3 regions of the Streptosporangium sp. NPDC049644 genome follow, and region 2 is predicted to be linked to each of the others. Evidence: riboswitches for the same ligand, from Rfam matches in the RefSeq annotation. Region 2 holds a riboswitch; each other region holds the start of a gene.

Region 1 (2,258 bases), on a different contig from region 2:
GCCGCTGTTCGATGAGGGCACTTATCCCTGGGTGGCTGCGGCGAACCGGGCGGCGACGTCGCTCCAGTTGACCAGGGACCACAGCTTGGCCACGTAGTCCGGGCGGACGTTGCGGTACTGCAGGTAGTAGGCGTGCTCCCAGGCGTCGAACACCAGCAGCGGGGTTGAGCCGATGCCGACGTTGCCATGGTGGTCGTAGACCTGCTGGACGATCAGCCGCTTGCCGATCGGTTCGTAGCCGAGTACGCCCCAGCCCGACCCCTGAACGGTCTGGGTGGCGGTGGTGAGCTGCTTGGCGAACGCCTCGAACGACCCGAAGTTCTCGTCGATCGCCGCGGCGAGATCGCCGTCGGGACGGTCTCCGCCGTCCGGGGAGAGGTTGTCCCAGAAGATCGAGTGCAGGACGTGCCCGGACAGGTTGAACGCCAGGGTCTTCTCCAGCCCGACGAGCCCGCCGAACGCGTCCTTGGCGCGGGCCTCCTCCAACTGCTCCAGGGTGTCGTTGGCGCCCTTGACGTAGGCGGCGTGGTGCTTGGCATGGTGCAGTTCCAGGATCTCCCCAGTGATCGCGGGCTCCAGCGCCGCGTAGTCGTAGGGCAGGTCCGGCAGCGAGTAGATCGACATAGGGACACTATTGCAAGTAAGTCGCAACTGCGGCAAGCATGCATAAGGGATGGATGCGGCGGCGGCCGCCCCGCGGGTTAGACTCCTGGACGCGGATGGTTCGTCCAGGTCCCTGGGATCTGGACGTCGTAAGAGGGAACCCGGTGGGAATCCGGGACTGCCCCGCAGCGGTGAGTGGGAACGACCGCCGTCACACGCACTGGGTCTTTCGGCCTGGGAAGCGACGGCCAGTAGGACACGCCTGTCTCAGGTGTGGCGCCCACGAGTCCGAAGACCTGCCTTTCGCCCGTGCGCCGTTCGGCGTGCGGTGGTCCGCGGCCTCGTGGGAGGGCCAGGGACGCGCGCCGTTCACGCGCTCCTTCCTCCTGCCCGGCCGCCCGTGGCTCAGCGAGGGAAGCTGCCATGCAAACGACGATCCTCGGATATCCCCGTATCGGGGCACACCGGGAACTGAAGTTCGCCACCGAGGACTACTGGGCCGGGCGCTCCGACGCCGCCGCCCTGGCGAAGACGGCCGAGGTCCTGCGCCGGGAGGTCTGGACGGGCCTGCGCGACGCGGGCCTCGACACGATCCCGTCGAACACGTTCTCCCTCTACGACCAGGTACTCGACACCAGTGTCATGGTCGACGCGGTGCCCGGCCGTTACCGGCACCTGACCGGCCTGGACCGGTACTTCGCCATGGCCCGCGGCGTCCAGGACGTCCCGGCGATGGAGATGACCAAGTGGTTCGACACCAACTACCACTACATCGTGCCCGAGGTCGGGCCGGACATCCGGTTCCGGCTGGCCGGCGGGGCACGGTCCAAGCCGCTGGCCGAATACGCGGAGGCCCGGGACCTGGGGGTGGAGACCCGCCCGGTGCTGGTCGGTCCCCTCACCTATCTGCTGCTCGCCAAGGCCGCGCCCGGCGCGCCCGCCGGGTTCCGGCCTCTCGACCTGCTCGACGAGCTCGTCGAGGTCTACGCCGACCTGCTGGAACGGCTCGCCGGGGCGGGCGCGCGGTGGGTACAGCTCGACGAGCCCGCCCTGGTCGCCGACCGGAACGCCGAGGAGATCGCCGCGCTCGCCCGTGTCTACGAACGCCTCGGCGAGTTGCCCAACAGGCCCCGGATTCTGGTGGCGGCCTACTTCGGTACGGTCGGCGCGGACGCGCTGCGCACGCTGGCCGCGACCCGGGTCGAGGCGGTCGGTCTGGACTTCGTCGCCGGGCCGGGAAATCTCGGCGTGCTCGCCTCCGTCGGCGGACTCCCCCGCAAGACCGTCGTCGCCGAGGTGGTGGACGGCCGCAATGTGTGGCGTACCGACGTTCAGCGGGCGAAGGCGACCTGCGCGGTCCTGCTCGGCCTGGCCGACCAGGTCGAGGTGAGCACCTCCTGCTCGCTGCTGCACGTCCCGATCGACCTGGACGCCGAGACCGCGCTGGCCCCGGCCGTCCGAGGTCGTCTGGCCTTCGCCCGGCAGAAGGTCGCCGAGGTCGTCGCCCTCGGCCGGGTCTCACCTTCCGCCGCCCCCGCCCCCGGAACCGCCACGGTCGACCACCGGGTCCGGGCCCGTCTCGACATGCTCGGTGACGGGGTACGCCGTGGCGACCGGGCCGCGAGGTTCGCCGCCCAACGGGCCGCGCTGCGCCT
Region 2 (2,258 bases):
GGTGCCGAGGACGCGGCCGAGGCGCTCCAGGTCGGACGGGTCGCGGCCCTGCTGGGGTCGGCCCGCGCCCTGCGACCCGAGATCGCCGCGGGCCGCCTGCGTCCCCTGGTGGTCTCCTCGGGCAGCCGGCTCGACGGGATCGACGCGCCGACGCTCCTGGAGGTCGAGGTCCGGCTGGAGTACAGCGACTGGTGCGGCCTGCTGGGACCCAAGGGCATGGGCCAGGCGGACCGGGACGCCGCGATCGCCCTGTGTGACAGGATCGACGCCGCGCCGCGCTGGCGCGCCCTGTGCGCGGCCAATGGATGGAGCCGGGTCTACCTCAGCGGTGACGACTTCCGTCAGTGGCTCTTCACCGAGACGGCCCGCACCCGCGGGGTGCTCCACGAGCTCGGACTGCTGAAGTCTTCCGACACAACTTGTTGGGGTAGTTGCGTCAGACGCCCCTAGATGTAGGATCCTGCTCGTTGCTGGTTCGCCCCGGGAGGGGCGAGGCAAGAGGGAACCCGGTGAGATTCCGGGACTGCCCCGCAGCGGTGAACGGGAACGAAAGCCGTCATGTGAGCACTGGGTGAGCCATGCCCGGGAAGCGACGGCCGGTAGGCACGCGCAGGGCGCCCGTGAGTCCGAAGACCTGCCGGTGACGTGATTGTCCAGGGCCTCGTGGGAGGGCCCGCGGAACGAGGCGGTCCGGCGTGCCCGGGATCGCTCGCGGACGCGTGCCCCTCCGGCGGAGCCACAGGGGGAAGTTCGAGCGAGCGAGGGACACCACGTGACACAGGTATTGGCGGAGACGGCGGCGGAGAGCGCGGGGAACGCGCCGGTCGATCGCAGGCAGGCCATCGACGAGGCCGCCGCCCGAGTGATCACCGACCCCGAGAACTCCAGGGTCGCCGCCGCGCTGCTGGCCGAGCTGATCGCCGACGAGGCCGCCGAGCACGGCGTCCGCGACTTCTCCGAGTCGGTCGCCGCGACGCACGAGGCGGGGTTGATCGCCGACGGGCTCGCGGAGTTCGTGGCCGCCCATGCCGGGGTCCTGGACGCGCTCATCGAGCCGGACGCCGACGCCAGATTCGAGTACTTCGGTCTGCGTACCGTCTACGACCGCTACCTGCTGCGTCACCCGCGCACCCGCAAGGTGCTGGAGCGCCCGCAGCACTTCTTCCTCCGGGTGGCCTGCGGCCTGTCCGAGACCGTCGAGGAGGCCGCCGAGCTGTACGCGCTCATGGCCACCCTGTCCTACCTGCCCAGCTCGCCCACGCTGTTCAACTCCGGCTCGCGCAGACCCCAGCTCTCCTCGTGCTTCCTGCTCGACTCGCCCCGCGACGAGCTGGAGGCCATCTACGAGCGCTACGGGCAGGTCGCGCGGCTGTCGAAGTACGCCGGGGGCATCGGGATCGCCTGGAGCCGGATCCGCTCGCGGGGCTCGCTGATCCGCGGTACCAACGGCCATTCCAACGGCATCGTGCCCTGGCTGCGCACCCTGGACGCGAGCGTCGCCGCGGTCAACCAGGGCGGCCGCCGCAAGGGCGCGGCCTGCGTCTACCTGGAGCCCTGGCACGCCGACGTCGAGGAGTTCCTCGAACTGCGCGACAACACCGGCGAGGAGGCCCGCCGCACGCACAACCTGAACCTGGCCAACTGGATCCCCGACGAGTTCATGCGCCGGGTCGAGGCCGACGGCGTGTGGTCACTGTTCGACCCCAAGGAGGTCCCGCACCTCACCGACCTGTACGGCGCCGCGTTCGACGACGCCTACCGGGCCGCCGAGGCCGAGGGCCGGTTCACCGCGCAGCTCCCCGCCCGCACCCTGTACGGCCGGATGATGCGCACGCTCGCGCAGACCGGCAACGGCTGGATGACCTTCAAGGACGCGGCCAACCGGACCTCCAACCAGACGGCCAGGCCGGAGAACGTCATCCATCTGTCGAACCTCTGCACCGAGATCCTTGAGGTCACCAGCGACGCCGAGACCGCGGTCTGCAACCTCGGCTCGATCAACCTGGCCGCCCACCTGTCTCCGGGCACCGAGGAGGGGATCGACTGGGCGCGGCTGCGTGCGACGGTCCGCACCGCCGTGCGGTTCCTCGACCGCACCATCGACCTGGGCTTCTACCCGACCCCCGAGGCCCGGGCCGCCAACCAGAGGTGGCGCCCGATCGGGCTCGGCGTGATGGGTCTGGCCGACGTGCTGTTCACGCTGCGGCTGCCGTTCGACTCGCCGCGGGCACTGCGGCTGTCCACCCGGATCTCCGAGG
Region 3 (2,258 bases), on a different contig from region 2:
CAGCGCGAACAGCGCCTGGTTCAGCGGGATCAAAGTCGAGCCGAGCAGGACCGCCAGCGCGAACGCCAGCGGCACCGTGATCCCCATGACGACCAGGACGACGCTCCGGCGGCGTCGGGCCGCTTCCGGAACATCGGGGAGGGCCGGAGCCGTCACTTGGTCAGCTGCTGGTAGAAGGTGAAGGCGTGATCGGGCGCGAGGTCTGGGTGCAAGATCGCGACCAGGTCGGCCAGGATCAGGTCCGGGTGGCCGACGCCGCGCTCGTAGAAGTCGTTGCCGCCCCCAGGCCCGAGCGTCCTGTTCGCCGACCAGACGCTCCCGGACTCGAACGCGCCGAACTTGGCATAACGCGGGTCGGTCTTCTCCACATCGGCCAGGCTCTTCCACTCGTTCACGTTGGCGAGCCACACCTTGGCGTCCTTGGCCTTGGACAGGACGGCCTCCAGGTCCAGGGTGGTGCTGCCGGGGCCCAGCGTGTCCGCCCACGGGTAGGTGCCGCCCGCGTCCTTGATCAGTCCCGCGACGTAGCTGCCTCCGTTGGGCACCGACCACTGCCCCTCATACATCTGGCCAGGTAGCACGGTGACCGGTGTGGCCGCCTTGGCCTTGGCGGCCAGGGCGGTGTAGTCGGCCTCGACCTTGCCGAACACCTCGCCGGCCTTGGCCTCGGTACCGGTCAGCGCGGCCATCACCTTGATCCACTCGGCGCGGCCCAGTGCGGTGGACTCCAGCCATTCCGCGTTGGCCACCACCTTGATCCCGGCCTGACGCAGCGGGCCGTAGGACTTGTCCTCGGTGCCGCCGCTCATCAGCACATCCGGCTTGGCGGCGATCTCCTTCTCGGTGTCGACCTCCTGCCCCTTGGCATACTCGGTGATCTTCCCGGCCTTCACCTGGGCCAGCACCTGAGCCGAGGTGATGTACCCGGCCGACGAAACGCCGCTGAGCCGCTCCAGCACGCCCAGGTCGGTGATGAACGGCAGGTGGGTCGTCGAAGCGGAGAACAATCGCTCGATCGGGGTCTCGACGGTGACCGCTGCGGCCAGCTCACCGGTGAGCGCGGGAGCCGGAGTGCCGCACCGCACCAGCACGTAGGTCTCCGGTTTGGCGCCGGGGGCGGGCTGCTTGACGGTGAGGACCTGATAGTTCTTGGCGTAGGTCAACGTGAAGTTCGTCGCGTGCTCCACCTTCTGCTTGACCGGGAAGTAGTCCCGGCCCGCGTCGAAATCGGTGACGCAGCGGCCCTCGGCCGCCGGGGCCGCAGGCGTGGCCGCCTCCGGGGTGCCACAGGCGGCGACGGCGAATAAGGATGCGAGCAGTGCTGCGGTGATCGAGCGGGGGATGCCCATGCATGCTCTCCTGAAGGCGGGCCGCGGACGCCGTTCCTCGACGGCCTCCGCGACGGTTGGGAGGCCGGGTCACCAGGAGAGTCCGGCACGCCGAGCATGCCCAGGGCCGGTAGGCCGAGGTCCAGGCATGGCGATCGCCGTTCCTCTCTTGGGGAGATCCGCCCCAATTTCTGCGAGGAGGCGACCGCGTGAGTCTCCTGGCTCTCGGGTCGAGGCTCGTCCCGGCCTTCCCACCCTCGCGGGCAGTGGCTTCGTCGGGATTCGCTCGCCGATCACAGTGGCGGGACCGCGCCGGATTCACACCGGCTTCCTCGTTCCGCGCTCGCCTACGCCGACCATGCTCGCACACCACCCATCAACGACAAAGAGCGCACCCCCTGTCAGACTCGGCGTGCCTCCCCGCGTTCGACGGGAGCACCGGCGCGCACACTGTGGAGGATCTGGGCGAGGCCCCCGTACCACGCGCGGCCCGGACCTGTTGGAGTACGCCGGGCCGTCCAGCACCCGCACCTGGCTCGCGCGGACCGCCGGCAGCTCGGCTCGGCCTGGATGGCGGGTCAGCCCCTCCGTACGGGAGACTGGTCTAGTCTCACGATCGTGACGATCAGGAACTCGCACTGCTCCTTCTGCGGTGCGGCCTTCACCCCCGGCCAGTCCTGGCCGCGCACCTGTGCCGGCTGCCGGAACACCTCCTACCTCAACCCGCTGCCGGTCGCGGTGATGGTGCTGCCGGTCGACGACGGCCTGCTGGTGATCCGCCGTGACGTCGAACCACACCGGGGCGGGCTCGCCCTGCCCGGCGGCTACGTCGACATGGGCGAGTCCTGGCAGCGGGCGGCCGTCCGGGAGCTCCGGGAGGAGACGGGAATCGTCGTCGACGCGGACGAGGTGCGCCTCCTCGACGTGCTC

Evidence for each region. Region 2 has a riboswitch for cobalamin ahead of AB0J58_RS26310 (ribonucleoside-diphosphate reductase subunit alpha). Riboswitches for the same ligand answer to the same signal wherever they lie in the genome.
Region 1: it holds a riboswitch for cobalamin, as region 2 does, so the genes downstream of both, metE (5-methyltetrahydropteroyltriglutamate--homocysteine S-methyltransferase) here and AB0J58_RS26310 (ribonucleoside-diphosphate reductase subunit alpha) in region 2, are expected to answer to the same signal.
Region 3: it holds a riboswitch for cobalamin, as region 2 does, so the genes downstream of both, AB0J58_RS15800 (ABC transporter substrate-binding protein) here and AB0J58_RS26310 (ribonucleoside-diphosphate reductase subunit alpha) in region 2, are expected to answer to the same signal.

Annotation. Positions count from the first base shown of each region.
Region 1 covers NZ_JBFAOJ010000094.1:9,480-11,737, reverse strand. Annotated here, with positions in the region: gene AB0J58_RS35630 (superoxide dismutase) at 22-624, opposite strand; cobalamin riboswitch at 704-922, shown strand; partial or broken gene metE (5-methyltetrahydropteroyltriglutamate--homocysteine S-methyltransferase) at 1,027-2,258, shown strand, end outside.
Region 2 covers NZ_JBFAOJ010000052.1:7,147-9,404, forward strand. Annotated here, with positions in the region: gene AB0J58_RS26305 (tripartite tricarboxylate transporter substrate-binding protein) at 1-450, shown strand, start outside; cobalamin riboswitch at 455-657, shown strand; gene AB0J58_RS26310 (ribonucleoside-diphosphate reductase subunit alpha) at 773-2,258, shown strand, end outside.
Region 3 covers NZ_JBFAOJ010000023.1:14,989-17,246, forward strand. Annotated here, with positions in the region: gene AB0J58_RS15795 (iron ABC transporter permease) at 1-87, opposite strand, end outside; gene AB0J58_RS15800 (ABC transporter substrate-binding protein) at 153-1,349, opposite strand; cobalamin riboswitch at 1,519-1,715, opposite strand; gene AB0J58_RS15805 (NUDIX domain-containing protein) at 1,947-2,258, shown strand, end outside.